Regions from separate parts of the Bordetella saccharivorans genome, predicted to be linked through region 4. Evidence: predicted binding sites of a transcription regulator. Region 4 holds the regulator's gene; each other region holds the start of a gene.
The links. The regulator LexA, encoded in region 4, represses DNA repair genes until DNA is damaged. The targets are predictions, from matches to a motif close to ACTGTATNNNNATACAGT.
Positions count from the first base shown of each region.

Region 1: ACKTT0_RS16735 (ATP-dependent helicase) is a predicted target of LexA. The motif match lies at 2,183-2,200, and genes of this name have one in related genera.
Region 2: ACKTT0_RS16305 (PA0069 family radical SAM protein) is a predicted target of LexA. The motif match lies at 1,888-1,905, and genes of this name have one in related genera.
Region 3: recA (recombinase RecA) is a predicted target of LexA. The motif match lies at 1,751-1,768, and genes of this name have one in related genera.

Region 1 covers NZ_BAAFZO010000001.1:3,503,480-3,507,554, forward strand. The annotation lists gene ACKTT0_RS16725 (amidase) at 1-1,158, shown strand, start outside; gene ACKTT0_RS16730 (DUF72 domain-containing protein) at 1,162-2,103, opposite strand; gene ACKTT0_RS16735 (ATP-dependent helicase) at 2,220-4,075, shown strand, end outside.
Region 2 covers NZ_BAAFZO010000001.1:3,402,091-3,406,165, reverse strand. The annotation lists gene ACKTT0_RS16315 (EamA family transporter) at 1-98, shown strand, start outside; gene ACKTT0_RS16310 (hypothetical protein) at 138-542, opposite strand; gene ACKTT0_RS16305 (PA0069 family radical SAM protein) at 631-1,881, opposite strand; gene ACKTT0_RS16300 (sulfate adenylyltransferase subunit 1) at 2,081-3,379, opposite strand; gene cysD (sulfate adenylyltransferase subunit CysD) at 3,399-4,075, opposite strand, start outside.
Region 3 covers NZ_BAAFZO010000001.1:3,648,154-3,652,228, forward strand. The annotation lists gene ACKTT0_RS17390 (sensor histidine kinase) at 1-978, opposite strand, end outside; gene ACKTT0_RS17395 (response regulator transcription factor) at 956-1,645, opposite strand; gene recA (recombinase RecA) at 1,922-2,989, shown strand; gene recX (recombination regulator RecX) at 2,986-3,528, shown strand; gene ACKTT0_RS17410 (LysR family transcriptional regulator) at 3,543-4,075, opposite strand, start outside.
Region 4 covers NZ_BAAFZO010000001.1:4,761,434-4,765,508, reverse strand. The annotation lists gene lon (endopeptidase La) at 1-1,970, shown strand, start outside; gene lexA (transcriptional repressor LexA) at 2,066-2,737, opposite strand; gene ACKTT0_RS22790 (amino acid aminotransferase) at 2,902-4,075, opposite strand, start outside.

The DNA of each region.
Region 1 (4,075 bases), 1.3 Mb from region 4:
GCCGCCAAGACCAACGTGCCCGAGATGGGGGCCGGCGCCAACTCGCGCAATGCGGTATGGGGCGCCACCGGCAACCCGTTCAACCCTAACCTGAATGCCGGCGGTTCGTCGGGCGGCTCGGCGGCCGCGCTGGCGTGCGACATGCTGCCGGTCTGCACCGGCTCGGATACCGGAGGTTCGCTGCGGATCCCGGCGGCCAAGTGCGGCGTGGTCGGCTTCCGGCCCTCGCCCGGGGTGGTGCCCAGCGCCCGCAAGCCGCTGGGCTGGACGCCGATCTCGGTGGTGGGGCCGATGGGCCGCACCGTGGCCGACGCGTGCCTGCAACTGGCGGCCTCGGCCGGCGTGCATGCCGGCGACCCGCTCAGCTACCCGCTGGACCCGCTGCAATTCCTGCAGCCGCGGCCGGCCGACCTGGGCGCGCTGCGCGTGGCCTACACCGAGGACTTCGGCGCCTGCGCGGTGGACGACGGCATCCGCGCCGCCTTCCGCGCCAAGATCGCCGCCATGCGCCACTTGTTCGCCGCCTGCGACCCGGTGGCAATGGAACTGGGCGAGGTGCATCGCTGCTTCGACGTGCTGCGCGCCGAGGCATTCGTGGCCGGCATGCGCGACGCCTACGAGAAGGACCCGGACAGCCTGGGGCCCAACACCCGCGCCAACTACGAGATGGGCGCGGCCATGAGCCTGCTGGACAGCGCCTGGGCCCAGGCCGAGCAGACCCGCGTGCTCAAGCGCTTCCAGCAGGTCTACGCCGATTATGACCTGGTGCTGGCCCCCACCACGCCGGTCTCGCCGTTCCCCTGGACGCAGCTGTATGCCGACACCATCAATGGCGAACCGCAGGAAAACTATTACCGTTGGCTGGCGCTGACGTATGTCGTGACGCTGACCACGCACCCGGCCCTCACGCTGCCGTGCGGCCGCGACGCGCAGGGCATGCCGTTCGGGCTGCAGGTGATCGGCCCGTTCCGCGCCGACCTGCAGGTGCTGGCCGCCGCGCAGGCCATGGAGCAGGCCTTCGCCGGCATCGAGGCGCTGCGCCGGCCGCTTCCCGACCTGGCCGCCCTGCGTCCCGCCGAGCCTGCGCTGACGTCGATCGTCACCGCGCCGCCCACGCTGCCGGCCGGTGGGCAGGGCGGGGCGGTGTCGGCGGTGTAGCGGCTACGACCGGGCCAGCGCCGCCGCCAGGCCGGCCGCGTTGCGCATGCCCTGGTCCTGGTAGTTGGTGTTGAGCACCGCATGGGCCTGCCGCACGCGCTCGGCCAGGCGCTTGAGGCGCTCGGCCAGTTCGGCCAGTTCGGCCGGCGAGTATTCGTACTGGAAGCGGCCGGACGAGGCGCCGGTCATGTTGTTCCATGCGGCGGCGTTGCGCCCGTGCAGGCGCACGACGGCCAGGTCGGGATGGGTGGTTTCCCAGACGGCCGGCACGGTGTTGTCGGAGCCCTGGGGAGCGTCGACCACCGTATGCACCGCGCCCAGCTCGCGCTCGAAGGCCAGGGTGGACGCACTGGCGGCGGCGCTGTCGAACCAGCTGCGATGGCGGAACTCCACCGCCATCAGGTGCTCATCCAGGTGGCGCGCGCAGTCGCGCACCAGCGCCATGCCGCGCGGTTCGCGCCGCACCCAGGGGGCGAACTGGAACTGCACGGCGCCCAGCTTGCCCGCCAGCCGCAGCGGCTCCAGCGCCACCAGGAAGCGGCGCCACAGTTCGTCGCGCAGTTCGGCCGGCACTTGGCCGTAGTAGAGCGTGGGCGCGCTGCGCGCGGGGCTGCCGGGTGGCGCCGGCGCGTCGGCGTCGTCGCCGGACGCGCCCAGTTCGCGCCGGATATCGGCGGGCAGGGCACGCAGCGACGCGGCATGGCCGGTGAACAGCCGGAACGCCTTGACGTTGAAGACGAAGCGGCCCGGCGTGCGCGTGGCCCAGGCATGCGCCATGTGGCCGCTGGGCAGGCCGTAGTAAGTGGCGTCGACCTCGGCCATGCCGAACTGGCTGGCATAGTGGCGCAGGCGCGCCTCCGGCGTGCGCACGTGCGGCGGGTAGAAGCGGCCGCAGGCCAGCAGGGTGGGGTCGGTCCAGGAGGCGGTGCCGGTCAGGATGGACATGGCGGGAAGGCGGCCGGCGCGGCGGGGCGCCAGCGTGCGCGGGCCCTGGGCGACGGCGGCGGTCGAGTTCCGGTTATAGTCTGTATGAATATACAGTATTGTCTTCGTCCTTCCCCATGTCCGGTTCTCCTGATTCTGCTGCCGGCGCCGCTCGCGGCGACGCCGATTACCTGTCCGACCTGAACCCCGCCCAGCGCGAGGCGGCCGAGTTCGGCGTGGGCGCCCCGGCCGCGCCCGCGCTGCTGGTGATCGCCGGCGCCGGCTCGGGCAAGACCAGCACATTGGCGCATCGCGTGGCGCACCTGATCCTCAACGGGGCCGACCCGCAGCGCATGCTGCTGCTGACGTTCTCGCGGCGCGCCGCCCAGGAAATGGAACGCCGCGTCGGCACCGTGCTGCGGCGCGTGATGAAACTGCATCCCACCCAGCAGGCGCCCGCGTTGCCGTGGGCGGGCACCTTCCACAGCATCGGCGCGCGCCTGCTGCGCGACTGCGCCGGCCGCATCGGCTTGGCCGAAAGCTTCACCATCCACGACCGTGGCGACGCCGAGGACCTGATGGGCATGGTGCGCCACGAACTGGGCCTGTCGGCCACTGCCGAGCGCTTTCCGCTCAAGGGCACCTGCCTGGCCGTGTATTCGCGCGTCATCAACAGCCAGGCCCCGGTGGCCGAGGTGCTGAAGGACGCCTATCCCTGGTGCGCGCAATGGGAAGACGCGCTCAAGCGGCTGTTCGCCGCCTACGTGCAGGCCAAGCAGGACCAGCAGGTGCTCGACTACGACGACCTGCTGCTGTACTGGGCCGAGATGATGCAGGATGAAGTGCTGGCGCGCGACGTGGGCGGGCGCTTCGATCATGTGCTGGTGGACGAATACCAGGACACCAACCGGCTGCAGGCCGCCATCCTGCTGGCCATGAAGCCCGACGGCCGCGGCCTGACCGTGGTGGGCGACGACGCGCAATCCATTTATTCTTTCCGCGCCGCCACGGTGCGCAATATCCTCGATTTTCCATCGCAGTTCGCGCGCCCGGCCCATATCGTCGCGCTCGAGCGCAATTACCGTTCGACCCAGCCCATCCTGGACGCCTCCAATGCGGTGATCGGCCTGGCGCGCGAGCGCTACACCAAGAACCTCTGGACCGACCGCGCCTCGACCCGCCTGCCGGCGCTGGTCACGGTCAGCGACGAGGCGGGCCAGGCGCGCTGGGTGGCCGACCAGGTGCTGGCGCGGCGCGAAGAGGGCGCCACCCTGAAGTCGCAGGCGGCGCTGTTCCGCGCGTCGAACCACAGCGCGGCGCTCGAGCTCGAGCTGACGCGCCGCAATATTCCATTCGTCAAGTTCGGCGGCCTGCGTTTCCTGGAGGCGGCCCATATCAAGGACGTGCTGTCGCTGTTGCGCTGGGCCGAAAACCCGCGCGGCCGGCTGGCGGGGTTCCGGGTGGCGCAACTGCTGCCCGGCATCGGGCCGGCCATCGCGGGCCGCCTCATGGACGCGCTGGCCGAGGCGGCCGACCCCTTGGCGGCGCTCGCGGATTTCAAGCCGGGCGCGGCCGCGCGGGGCGACTGGCAGGCCTTTGCCGAGACCTATGCCGCGCTGCGCGCGCCAGGGCTGCAATGGCCCGGCGACCTGGACCTGGCGCTGCGCTGGTATGCGCCGCAGCTCGAGCGCCTGTACGACGATGCGCGGGTGCGCAAGGCCGACCTGGACCAGCTGGCGCGCATCGCCGCCGGCTATGCCAGCCGCGAGCGTTTCCTGACCGAGCTGACGCTGGATCCGCCCGACGCCACCAGCGCGGAATCCGGGCCGCCGCTGCGCGACGAGGACTACATGATCCTGTCCACCATTCATTCGGCCAAGGGGCAGGAATGGAAGTCGGTCTATGTGCTCAACGTAGTGGACGGCTGCATCCCGTCGGACATGAGCACCGGCAGCGCCGAGGAAATCGAGGAAGAGCGCCGGCTGCTGTATGT
Region 2 (4,075 bases), 1.4 Mb from region 4:
TGGCGGGCATGTTCCTGCTGCGCGAAAAGGTCGGCATAGGCCGCCTGGCGGGCTGCGCGGCAATTCTGGTGGGCGTGGTGCTGCTCGGCTCGAGCTAGCCGCCGCGCCCCGGCGTGCCGCGGGGAGCGCCGGCCGGCTCAGAACCCCGCCACGGCCCCCAGCCACATCAGGCCGGGGATCAGGGCGGCCCACATGGCCACCAGCACGACGTCGACCACCATCTGGCGCAGCGTGACGCCCTGCCCCGCCACCCGCGCCGCCGTCCCCAGCGACTGGCTGTGGGCGGCCTGGGTATCGGCGGACAGCGTCGAGGCGGCGGGCGCCACGGGCGCGACGGCGGCCGGCTGCGCCGGACGGTCGGCCGCCTGGGCGGGCGCCGGCATGAGCTGGCGCCCACGCGACAACCCCGACGAGAACGGCCATTTGGCCGGCTGGCGCAGCACGCCGCCGCCGGCCTGCGCCAGCAGGCGCGGCAGCCAGGCGGGCAACCGCGAGCTGGGCAGGGAAACGGCGGAATCGGAAGCGAGGGTGGCGATGGTCATGAAAGACTCCGGTGAACGCTGGCAGACGAACAGCTCTGCGGATTAAGGGGCCGCCTGGACGCGCGGCGACAGCCGGTGAAACGGAAAATCAGAACAGCGACAACTGCGGCGAGGCCTGCGGCGCCGGCCTGGCGTGGCGGTGCCCGCCCGGCCCCGGCGCCACGGCCATGGCGGGCCGGGGCGGCTGGAACAGATGCGTGGCCAGTTGCAGCCGGGTGGTGTTCAGGCCCAGCTTGCGCACCGCCAGCCCGAAGCGCTGGCGCAGCAGGTCGGCCCACAGGCCGGTGCCGCGCATGCGACTGCCGAAACGGGGATCGTTGCGCCGGCCGTTGCGCAGGTCTTCGATGCGATGCAGCACGCGCTGGGCACGGTCGGGGAAATGGGCCTGCAGCCATTCCTCGAAGACGGCGCGCACTTCCCAGGGCAGTCGCAGCACGGTGTAGCTGGCGTAGCAGGCGCCCGCCTGGCGGGCTTCCTGCAGGATGTGTTCCAGGGATTCGTCGTTGATGAAGGGAATGACGGGCGCCACCAGGACGCCGACGGGCACGCCGGCATCGGCCAGCGTGCGCACCGCCTGGATGCGCCGCCAGGGAGCCGAGGCGCGCGGTTCCAGCGTACGGGCCATGTCGGCGTCCAGGGTGGTGATGCTGGCGAATACCGTGACCAGCCGCTGCTCGGCCAGCGGCCGGAGCAGGTCGAGGTCGCGCTCGACCAGGGCGTTCTTGGTGACGATGGTGGCCGGGTGGCGGGTCTGCAGCAGCAGCTCGAGCACCCCGCGGGTAAGCTGCCACTGGCGTTCGATGGGTTGGTAGACGTCGGTGGCCGAGCCGATGTTGATGGGCGACACCCGGTAGCCGGGGCGGGCCAGCTCGGCCCGCAGCACGTCCACCGCGTTGGCCTTGGCCACCAGGCGGGTTTCGAAGTCCAGCCCGGGGGAATAGCCCAGGTAGGCATGGGTGGGCCGCGCGTAGCAGTACACGCAGCCGTGTTCGCACCCACGGTAGGGGTTGACGGCGACATCGAACGGGATGTCGGGAGAATCGTTGCGCGACAGCAGCTTGCGGGCCTGTTCGGGGGCCACGGTGGTCTGGCGGGCCGGCTCCGGCGTGATGGGAATATAAGGGACGGCGGGTTCGGCCACGCCGTCGGCGGGCCAGGAGGCATCCGCCAGGGCATCGGCCGGTACGTGGGTGGCGGCCCAGCCGTCGTCGGCGGGGGCGCGGTCGGTTTGCTGGAAGCGATGCCGGACGTTAGTAACCGCTCCCCGGCCGCGCAAGGCGGCGGGGGCGGCAGCCGGGGACCCAGAACCGGCGGGAAAAACGTGATCGGTGCGTTCCATGAAAGTACTGTACAAAAAACCAGTACTTTCAGCAAGCCCCTGACGCCCCGAAAGGGCGACGCCCCACTTTACCGCAAGACGCGGCAGCCGTCTGGAGAAATCATTTCATGGTCTGGAAATCGCCCGGAAACCCGCATGAATACTAGGCTTCGCAATAAAACAACAGCCCGCCGCCGGCGTCCGGCGGCGGGCCGGGACGTCATCGCAGCATGCCCGCGGCCGCGGTCTGGTGCGTGGCGGCGTCAATCAGGATGAACGCGCCCGTGGCGGGCGCCTCGGCATAGCGATCGACCGCCAGCGCCTCGCGCGTGACCAGCGACACGCGGCCGATGTCGTTCATGTTCAGCGTGCCGCCGGCGTTGGCGATCTCCTGCAGTTCGTGAATGTCGCGCTGCGTGTGCACGTCGCGGACCTTCGCGGTGGTCAGCCGCGTGCCGTGCTTGAGCAGGTACTTGCGCGCCGGGTTCAGCGCCTGCGCGTCGAGCCAGCACAGTTCCGCTTCGAACTCGCGGCCGACGCGCGCCGGCGCATCGGCATGCGCCAGCACATCGCCGCGCGAAACGTCGACATCCCGGTCCAGCACGACCGTGACCGAGTCGCCGGCCAGCGCGGCATCCAGCGCGCGATCGAAGGCCAGCACCTGCTTGACGCGCGCGCGCACCCCCGATGGCTGCACCACGATTTCATCGCCCGGCCGCAGCACGCCGCTGGCGACGCGGCCGGCGTAGCCGCGGAAATCGTCGGCGCTGTCGCCGCCGTGGCGCGCCACCCACTGCACCGGAAAGCGCAGCGGCTGCCCGGCCGCGTCATTGGCCTGGCCCAGTTGCTCCAGCAGGCTGAGCAGCGGCGGGCCGTCGTACCAGGGCGTCCTGGCGGACGGATTGACCACGTTGTCGCCCTCCAGCGCCGACAGCGGCAGCGCATGGAAGCGGGCGATGTCCAGGCGCCGCGCCAGTTCGGCATAGGCGTCGCGAATGCGCTCGAACACGGCGCGGTCCCAGTCGACCAGGTCCATCTTGTTGACCGCCACCACGATGTGGCGGATGCCCAGCAGGCGCGCGATGGTGCTGTGCCGCTTGGTCTGCGGCAGCAGCTTGCCGTCGGCGGCGCGCGTGGCGTCGATGAGGATCACGGCGGCGTCGGCGGTCGAGGCGCCGGTCACCATGTTGCGGGTGTATTGCTCGTGCCCGGGCGCGTCGGCGACGATGAACTTGCGCAGCGGGGTGGCGAAATAGCGGTACGCCACGTCGATAGTGATGCCCTGCTCGCGCTCGGCCTCCAGGCCGTCGGTGAGCAGCGCGAAATCGATGCCGTCGCCGGCCACCCGCTTGTACTTGGCGCGCGAAATGGCGTCCAGTTGGTCGGCGAACACGCCCTTGCTGTCGTACAGCAGGCGCCCGATCAGGGTGGACTTGCCGTCGTCGACCGAACCGGCCGTGATCAGCCGCAGCACGCCGCGGTCGGCGCCCGAAAGAAAAGAATCGTTCACAGCGTTCATGGGAGCATCCAGTGTCGGTTCAGAAATAGCCTTCTTTCTTGCGGCGCTCCATCGAGGCCTCGGAAGTCTGGTCATCCATGCGGGTGGCGCCGCGTTCGGTGATGTCGGTAATGGCGGTCTCGGCGATGATGGCGGCCGCGTCGGCCGCCTCGGATGCCACTGGGCAGGTGCAGGAAATATCGCCCACCGTCCGGAAGCGCACCGCCAGGTTCTCGACCCGTTCGCCGTCCTGCGGCGGCGTCAGCGGCGTGACCGGCACCAGCAGGCCCTTGCGGCGCACCACGTCGCGCCGGTGGCTGTAGTAGATGGATGGCAACGCCAGCTGTTCGCGCTGGATGTACTGCCACACGTCCAGTTCGGTCCAGTTGGAAATCGGAAACACGCGCATGTTCTCGCCCGGATGCACGCGCGTATTGAACAGGTTCCACAGCTCGGGGCGCTGCGCTTTCGGGTCCCACTGGCCGAACTCGTCGCGGAACGAAAAGATGCGCTCCTTGGCACGCGCCTTCTCCTCGTCGCGGCGCGCGCCGCCGATGCAGGCGTCGAAGCCGAATTCCTCGATGGCTTCCAGCAGGGTCACCGCCTGCGCGGCGTTGCGCGAATCGGTCGCACGCCGCAGCACCACGCTGCCGCGCCGGATCGAGTCCTCGACGCTGCGCACCAACAGGGTTTCGCCCAGCTCGGCCGCCCGCGCGT
Region 3 (4,075 bases), 1.1 Mb from region 4:
GTTGACCAGGCGGGTGGCGCGCTCCGAGCCCATGACGAGCTGGCGCAGGCTGGACTGCATCTCGTCGGGGCTGGCGTCGCGCAGCGCCAGCTCGGCCTGGGTGCGCAGCCCGGCCAGCGGGGTCTTCAACTGGTGGGCCGCGTCCGCGACGAAGCGGCGCTGTGCCTCCACGTTGGCCGACAGGCGGTCGAGCAGCTCGTTCATGGCGCCGACCAGCGGGGCGATCTCGGATGGCGCGGCGCGCTCGTCAATGGGCGACAGGTCGTCGGGACGGCGCGCGCGCAGCCGCTGCTGCAGGGCGTTGAGCGGCGCCACGCCGCGCGACAGGCCGAACCACACCAGCAGCACGGCGACCGGCAGCACCACGAACTGCGGAATGATCACGCCCTTGATGATGTCGTTGGCGAGCTGCGTGCGCTTTTCCATGGTCTCGGCCACCGCCAGCAGCACAGGCTGGGTGCGCGGGATGTGCAGGTCGACCCAGGTGTAGGCCAGCCGCACGCCGAACCCGCGCAGCGTGTCGTCCGCGTACAAAATAGTGCCCGGCTGGGGCGGACCGAGTTCCGGCGGCAGGGGCAGGGCACGGTCGCCGCCCAGGTATTCGCCCCGGCTGCCGAGGGCTAGCCAGAAGACGCTTTCGGTTTCGTCGGGGCGCAGCACGTCGCGCACGCCTTCGCTCATGCGCAGGACGGCGCGCCCGTCCTGCGCATGCACGTGGCGCGCCAGTACATGCAGGTTGTTGGCCAGCGCGCGGTCGTACGGGACGTTAGCGATGTTCTGCGCCACCACGTAGGTGATGGCCACGCTCATGGGCCATAGCAGGAACAAGGGCGCCAGCATCCAGTCGAGGATTTCGCCCAGCAGCGAGCGTTGCGGCGGCGCGAAGCTGGGGCCCTTGGCCCCGCCGCGCATGGCATCCAGGGCTTCCTGGTTCAGCTTTTCGTGCGCGGCCGGCTCAATGGGGGAGGTAGCCGGCACCCTGGTCCCGTTCAAGGCAATAGCCCAGGCCGCGCACCGTGATGATCTTGACGCCGCTGGGCTCCAGCTTCTTGCGCAGGCGATGCACGTAGACCTCGATGGCGTTGGTGCTGACTTCTTCGCCCCATTCGCAGAGGTGGTCCACCAGTTGCGTCTTGCTGACCATGCGGCCGCTGCGGGTCAGCAGAATCTCGAGCAGGCTGACCTCGCGGGCCGAGAGGTCGAGCGTCTGGTCGTCGACCAGGGCCACGCGGCCGGTCTGGTCGAAGACCAGCCTGCCGTGGCGCAGCAGGGTGGCGCCGCCGCCGGCCCCGCGCCGGGTCAGCGCGCGCACCCGCGCCTCGAGTTCGGACAGGGCGAAGGGCTTGGCCATGTAGTCGTCGGCGCCGAGGTCGAGCCCTTTGACGCGTTGTTCGACGCTGTCGGCGGCGGTGAGGATCAGCACCGGCAACAGCGAGTTGCGCGCGCGCAGGCGTCGCAGGACTTCGAGGCCGGCCAGCTGGGGCAGGCCGAGATCGAGGATGAGCAGGTCGAAGGCCTGGGCGGCCAGGGCGGAATCGGCGGCCACGCCATCGCGGACGGCGTCGACGGCATAGCCATTGTGCCGCAGCGAGCGGGACAGGCCATCGGCCAGGATGCTGTCGTCTTCGGCGATGAGGATGCGCATGCGGGTAAGCGGAAACGGTGGCCGGACATGCCGCCCGGATCGGGGGCATTCTGGCACACGGCGGGACGCTTGCCCAGCCAGGGAATCCCTGGAAAATTATGGCATACTGGATTTTTGTACAGTATAATCCGATGCCATAATCGCCGCTAGCTTTCGAGCCGTATCAAGCAGAGTTCTCCGGCCAGCCCCGCCTGGCCGGGCAACAAGTTACCCATGGCCGCCGCCGGCGCATCGTGCCGCGGCGCCGCATACATACATTCATCCACGGGACACCACATGGACGACAAAACCAGCAAGGCAGCCGCGTCGGAAAAGGCCAAGGCGCTGGCCGCCGCGCTTTCGCAAATCGAGAAGCAGTTCGGCAAGGGCTCGATCATGCGCTACGGCGACAACGAGGTCGAGCACGACATCCAGGTCGTGTCCACCGGCTCGCTGGGGCTCGACATCGCGCTGGGCGTGGGCGGCCTGCCGCGCGGCCGGGTGATCGAGATCTACGGCCCCGAATCGTCCGGCAAGACCACGCTCACCCTGCAGGTCATCGCCGAAATGCAGAAAATCGGCGGCACCTGCGCCTTCGTCGACGCCGAGCACGCGCTCGACGTCCAGTACGCCGCCAAGCTCGGCGTCAACCTGACCGACCTGCTGATTTCCCAGCCCGACACCGGCGAGCAGGCGCTGGAAATCACCGACGCTCTGGTGCGCTCGGGTTCGGTCGACCTGATCGTCATCGACTCGGTCGCGGCCCTGGTGCCCAAGGCCGAAATCGAGGGCGAAATGGGCGACTCCCTGCCCGGCCTGCAGGCCCGCCTGATGAGCCAGGCGCTGCGCAAGCTGACCGCCACCATCAAGCGCACCAACTGCATGGTGATCTTCATCAACCAGATCCGCATGAAGATCGGCGTCATGTTCGGCAACCCCGAAACCACCACCGGCGGCAATGCGTTGAAATTCTATTCGTCGGTGCGCCTCGATATCCGCCGCATCGGCTCCATCAAGAAGGGCGAGGAAGTCGTGGGCAACGAAACCCGCGTCAAGGTCGTCAAGAACAAGGTCTCGCCCCCCTTCAAGCAGGCCGAATTCGACATCATGTACGGCGCGGGTATCTCGCGTGAAGGCGAAATCATCGACCTGGGCGTGCAGGCCGGCGTGGTCGACAAATCCGGCGCCTGGTACAGCTACAACGGCACTCGCATCGGCCAGGGCAAGGACAACGTCCGCGAATACCTGAAAGAGCACCCCGAGCTCGCCATCGAGATCGAGAACAAGGTGCGCGAGAACCAGGGCATCGTCAGCCGCGCGGCCACGTTCCCGGCCAGTGAAGCCGAGGAACCCGGCGAAGCATGATCCGCCGGCCCAGGCCTCCGTCGCCACGACGCGGCCCGGGCAAGGGCGAGGCCGACGACGACGGCTTCGAAACCCTCGCCCAACCCTCGCCCCGCCCGCGCGGGCCTTCCTTGAAGGCCCGCGCCGTCGGTTATCTGTCCCGCCGCGAATATGCGCGCAATGAGCTGGCGCGCAAGCTTCAGCCCTACGCGGAAGAGGGCGACGACATCGATGCGGTGCTCGACGCCCTGGAAAAAGAGGGCTGGCTGTCCACTGAACGGTTCGCCCACAGCCTGGTGCACCGGCGCGCCGGGCGGCAGGGCACGGCGCGCATCGTGCAGGAACTGCGTCAGCATGGCGTGGCGGAAGAGCAGGTGGCGCAATTGCGCGACGACCTGCGCGCCACCGAGTACCAGCGGGCACTCGAGGTCTGGCGCAAGCGCTTCGCCGCCAAGCCGGCCGATCGCGCCGAATATGCCAAGCAGGCCCGCTTCCTGGCGGGCCGCGGGTTTGCCCACGACATCATCCGCCGCCTGTTGGGCGACGAGCACGACGACTAGGGGCGTGCTCGCGGTCAGCTCTTGGCCGTGCGGATCCCGTCGAGCGTCTTGAAACATACTTCCCGCGCGATCGCCAGGAAGTCCTTCACATACGAAGCATCCGTGTCCTCGGTGCGCACCGCCGCGTACAGCGTGCGCCAGACGCCCTGGGGCCCCAGGTGGCACAGATGCAGCCATCCCTGCTGCAGATACTCGGTGAGCGCCCAGTTCGGCAGCGCCGCCACGCCGCGATTGCTGGCCACCAACTGGGCAATGATGGGGGTCAGTTCGGCCTTGCGCACCGCCGCCGGCTCGACGTCGGCCGGATCCAGGAACGCGGTGAAGACATCCAGCCGCTGGCGCTCCACGGGATACGTGATCAGGGTCTGGTCCTCGAGTTGCTCCGGTTCGATATGGCGGCTGGCCGCGAACGGATGGGACTGCGCCACAGCCAGCACCAGCTCATACTTGAACAGCGGCAGGTATTCGACGGCCTCCAGGCGCTGCGGGTCGGACGTGATGACCAGGTCCAGGTCGCCGCGCACCAGCGCGGGCAGCGGGGCGAACG
Region 4 (4,075 bases):
ATGATGCCGGCCGCCTGGCCGATACCATCGCCGCGCATTTGCCGCTCAAGCTCGAGCAAAAGCAGAAAATGCTCGAGATCCTCGGCACGTCCGAGCGCCTCGAGGGGCTGCTCACGCAGCTCGAAACCGAGATCGACATTCTGCAGGTCGAGAAGCGCATCCGTGGCCGCGTCAAGAAGCAGATGGAGAAGAGCCAGCGCGACTACTACCTGAACGAGCAGGTCAAGGCCATCCAGAAAGAGCTGGGCGAAGGCGAAGAGGGCGCCGATATCGAAGAGCTCGAAAAGAAAATCATCGCCGCGCACATGCCCAAGGAGGCGCGCAAGAAGGCCGATGCCGAGCTCAAGAAGCTGAAGCTCATGTCGCCCATGTCGGCCGAGGCCACCGTGGTGCGCAACTACATCGATACGCTCATCAATCTTCCCTGGAAGAAGAAGAGCAAGATCAACAACTCCATCGGCAATGCCGAGACCGTGCTCGACGACGATCACTATGGCCTGGAAAAGGTCAAGGAACGCATCCTGGAATACCTGGCCGTGCAGCAGCGCGTCGACAAGGTCAAGGCGCCGATCCTGTGCCTGGTGGGCCCTCCGGGCGTGGGCAAGACCTCGCTCGGCCAGTCGATCGCGCGGGCCACGAACCGCAAGTTCGTGCGCATGGCGCTGGGCGGCGTGCGCGACGAGGCCGAGATCCGTGGCCACCGCCGCACCTACATCGGTTCGATGCCCGGCAAGATCCTCCAGAACATGAGCAAGGTGGGCGTGCGCAACCCGTTGTTCCTGCTCGACGAGATCGACAAGCTGGGCATGGATTTCCGCGGTGATCCATCCTCGGCGCTGCTCGAGGTGCTTGACCCGGAACAGAACCACACGTTCCAGGATCACTACATCGAGGTGGATTTCGATCTCTCCGATGTCATGTTCGTGGCCACCAGCAACACGCTGAACATCCCGCCGGCGCTGCTGGACCGCATGGAGGTGATCCGCCTGTCGGGCTACACCGAAGACGAAAAGATTCACATTGCCCGCGACCACCTGCTGCCCAAGCTGATGAAGAACAACGGCGTGAAGGAGGCCGAACTGACGGTCGACGATTCCGCGCTGCGCGATATCGTGCGCTACTACACGCGCGAAGCAGGGGTGCGCGCGCTCGAGCGCGAGGTGGGCAAGATCTGCCGCAAGGTCGTCAAGGAACTGCTCGCGCAAAGCGACAAGGCCAAGGCCGAGGGCAAGCCCGAGCAGCCTCACGCGCCGGTGCACGTCGATGCCGACAATCTCAGCGATTACCTGGGTGTGCGGCGCTATACCTTCGGGATGGCCGAGAAGGAAAACCAGATCGGCCAGGTGACCGGACTGGCCTGGACCGAAGTGGGCGGCGACCTGCTCACCATCGAAGTCGCCGACATGCCGGGCAAGGGCGCCATCCAGCGCACCGGGTCGCTGGGCGACGTCATGAAGGAATCGGTCGAGGCGGCGCGCACGGTGGTGCGTTCGCGCGCGCGCCGTCTGGGTTTCGCCGACAGCGTGTTCGAAAAGCACGACATGCACGTTCACGTGCCGGAAGGCGCCACGCCCAAGGACGGCCCGTCGGCGGGCATCGCCATTACCACCGCCATGGTGTCGGCGTTGTCGCGCATTCCGGTGCGGGCCGATGTCGCCATGACCGGCGAGATCACCTTGCGCGGCGAGGTCCTGCCCATCGGCGGCTTGAAGGAAAAGCTGCTGGCGGCTCACCGGGGCGGCATCAAGACCGTGCTGATTCCCGAAGAGAACGTCAAGGACTTGGCCGAGATCCCGGACAACGTCAAGAACCACCTCGAGATCGTGCCGGTGCGCTGGATCGACAAGGTGCTGGAGCTGGCGCTGGAGCGCATGCCCGAACCGCTGGCCGAGGAAGAGGCGGTGAAGGAAGCCCTGGTGGCCAAGCCGGCGGAAACCGGTGCCCCCGGCGACCCGATGTTCAAGCATTGATCGCCAGGCAGGCGCCCCCAGCGTGGCTGGCGCCAATGGAAAAGGGTGGCCCGCGGGCCACCCTTTTTTGTGTCACCCGCCGTGCGGGGCGGGGATCAGTGCAGGGCGTGGGTGCGGATGAGCCCGACCGCGATGCCTTCCAGGGCGAATTCCTGGGTGCCGTCCACCACGATGGGAGAGAAGTCGGGGTTTTCGGGCAGCAATTCGATGCGGCCATTGTGGCGTTGCAGGCGCTTGACGGTGACGTCGTCCCCCAGGCGGGCGACCACGATCTGGCCGTTGCGGGCCTCGGCCGCCCGCTTGACGGCCAGCAGGTCGCCTTCGAGGATGCCGGCGTCGCGCATGCTCATGCCGCGCACCTTCAGGAGGTAGTCGGGCGCCTGGGCGAACAGGCCGGCGTCGACCCCGACTTCGCGTTCGACGTGTTCGGCCGCCAGGATGGGGCTGCCGGCCGCTACCCGGCCCACCAGCGGCAGCAGCAGGCGCCCGACGGCGTCGGCCAGGTTCGCCATGGCGGACGCGGCCGCGGGCGTGGCGGCCGTTGCCTCGGCGGGGTCTTTCAGGCGGATGCCGCGCGAGGCCCCCGCGGTGAGCTCGATTGCGCCCTTGCGGGCCAGCGCCTTGAGGTGGTCTTCGGCTGCGTTGGGGGAGCGGAAGCCCAGCGCCCGGGCGATTTCGGCGCGGGTGGGCGGAAACCCGGTGCGCGCGACCGTTTGCCGGATGAGGTCGAGGATTTCCTGCTGGCGGTCGGTGAGTTTGCTGGCCATGGCGGTATTCCGGTTCGAACTGTATGGATATACAGCGGCGATTCTGGACGACCCGCGGCAAAAATGCAAGTGCCTGCTCGCCCGGCCGGGCGGATGGCGCCCGCGCGCCGCCATGAAAAAGGCCTCCTTGCGGAGGCCTGGACGGGCGCGAAGCTTGCCGCTGCCTATTGCTTGAGGACGGCCGCGATGGCCTTGGCCACGGTGTCGATATTGCGGCTGTTGAGGGCCGCCACGCAGATCCGGCCGCTCGAGACGGCGTAGATGCCGTGTTCTTCGCGCAGCGTGTCGACCTGGGCGGCGGTGAGCCCGGAATACGAGAACATGCCGCGCTGCTGCAGCACGAAGCTGAAGTCCTGGGTGGCGCCGGCCGCCTTGATCTTGTCGACCAGTTGCTGGCGCATCAGGCGGATGCGGTCGCGCATGCCGGCGAGTTCCTGTTCCCAGAGGGCGTACAGTTCGGGGGTGTTCAGCACCGTGGAAACGACCGTGCCGCCGTGGGTGGGCGGGTTGGAGTAGTTGGTGCGGATGACGCGCTTGAGCTGGCTGAGCACGCGCTTGGCTTCGTCCTGGTTGCCAGCCACGACCGTCAGGGCGCCGACGCGCTCGCCGTACAGCGAGAACGACTTGGAGAACGACGAGCTGATCAGCATGGTCAGCCCGAGGTCGGCGAACAGGCGCACCACCGCGGCGTCTTCCTGGAGCCCGGCGCCGAAGCCCTGGTAGGCGATGTCGAGGAACGGCACCAGGTTGCGTTCCTTGACGACCTGGGCGATCTGCTGCCATTGCTCGGCGGTGGGGTCGACGCCGGTGGGATTGTGGCAGCAGGCGTGCAGCACGACGATGCTCTGGGCCGGGGCGGCCCGCAGCGAGGCCAGCATGCCCTGGAAGTCCAGCCCGTGCGTGGCGGGATCATAGTAGGCGTAGGTTTCCACCGGGAAGCCGGCGCGCTCGAACAGGGCGCGGTGGTTTTCCCAGCTGGGGTCGCTGATCAGGACCTTGGCCTGCGGCAGCAGCTGGCGCAGGAAATCGGCGCCGATTTTCAGGGCGCCCGTGCCGCCCAGGGCCTGGGCCGTCAGGACGCGGCCTTCCGCCGCCAGGGGGGAGTCGGCCCCGAGCAGCAGCGTCTGGGCGCCCTTGTTGTAGCCGGCGATGCCCTCGATGGGCAGGTAGCCGCGCGCCGCGGCCGCCTCGATGCGCGCCGTCTCGGCCTTGCGGACGGCGGCCAGCAGCGGGATGCGGCCATCGTCGTCGTAATACACGCCGACGCCCAGGTTGACCTTACCGGGGCGGGAGTCGGCGTTGTATTGTTCATTCAACCCCAGGATGGGGTCGCGCGGC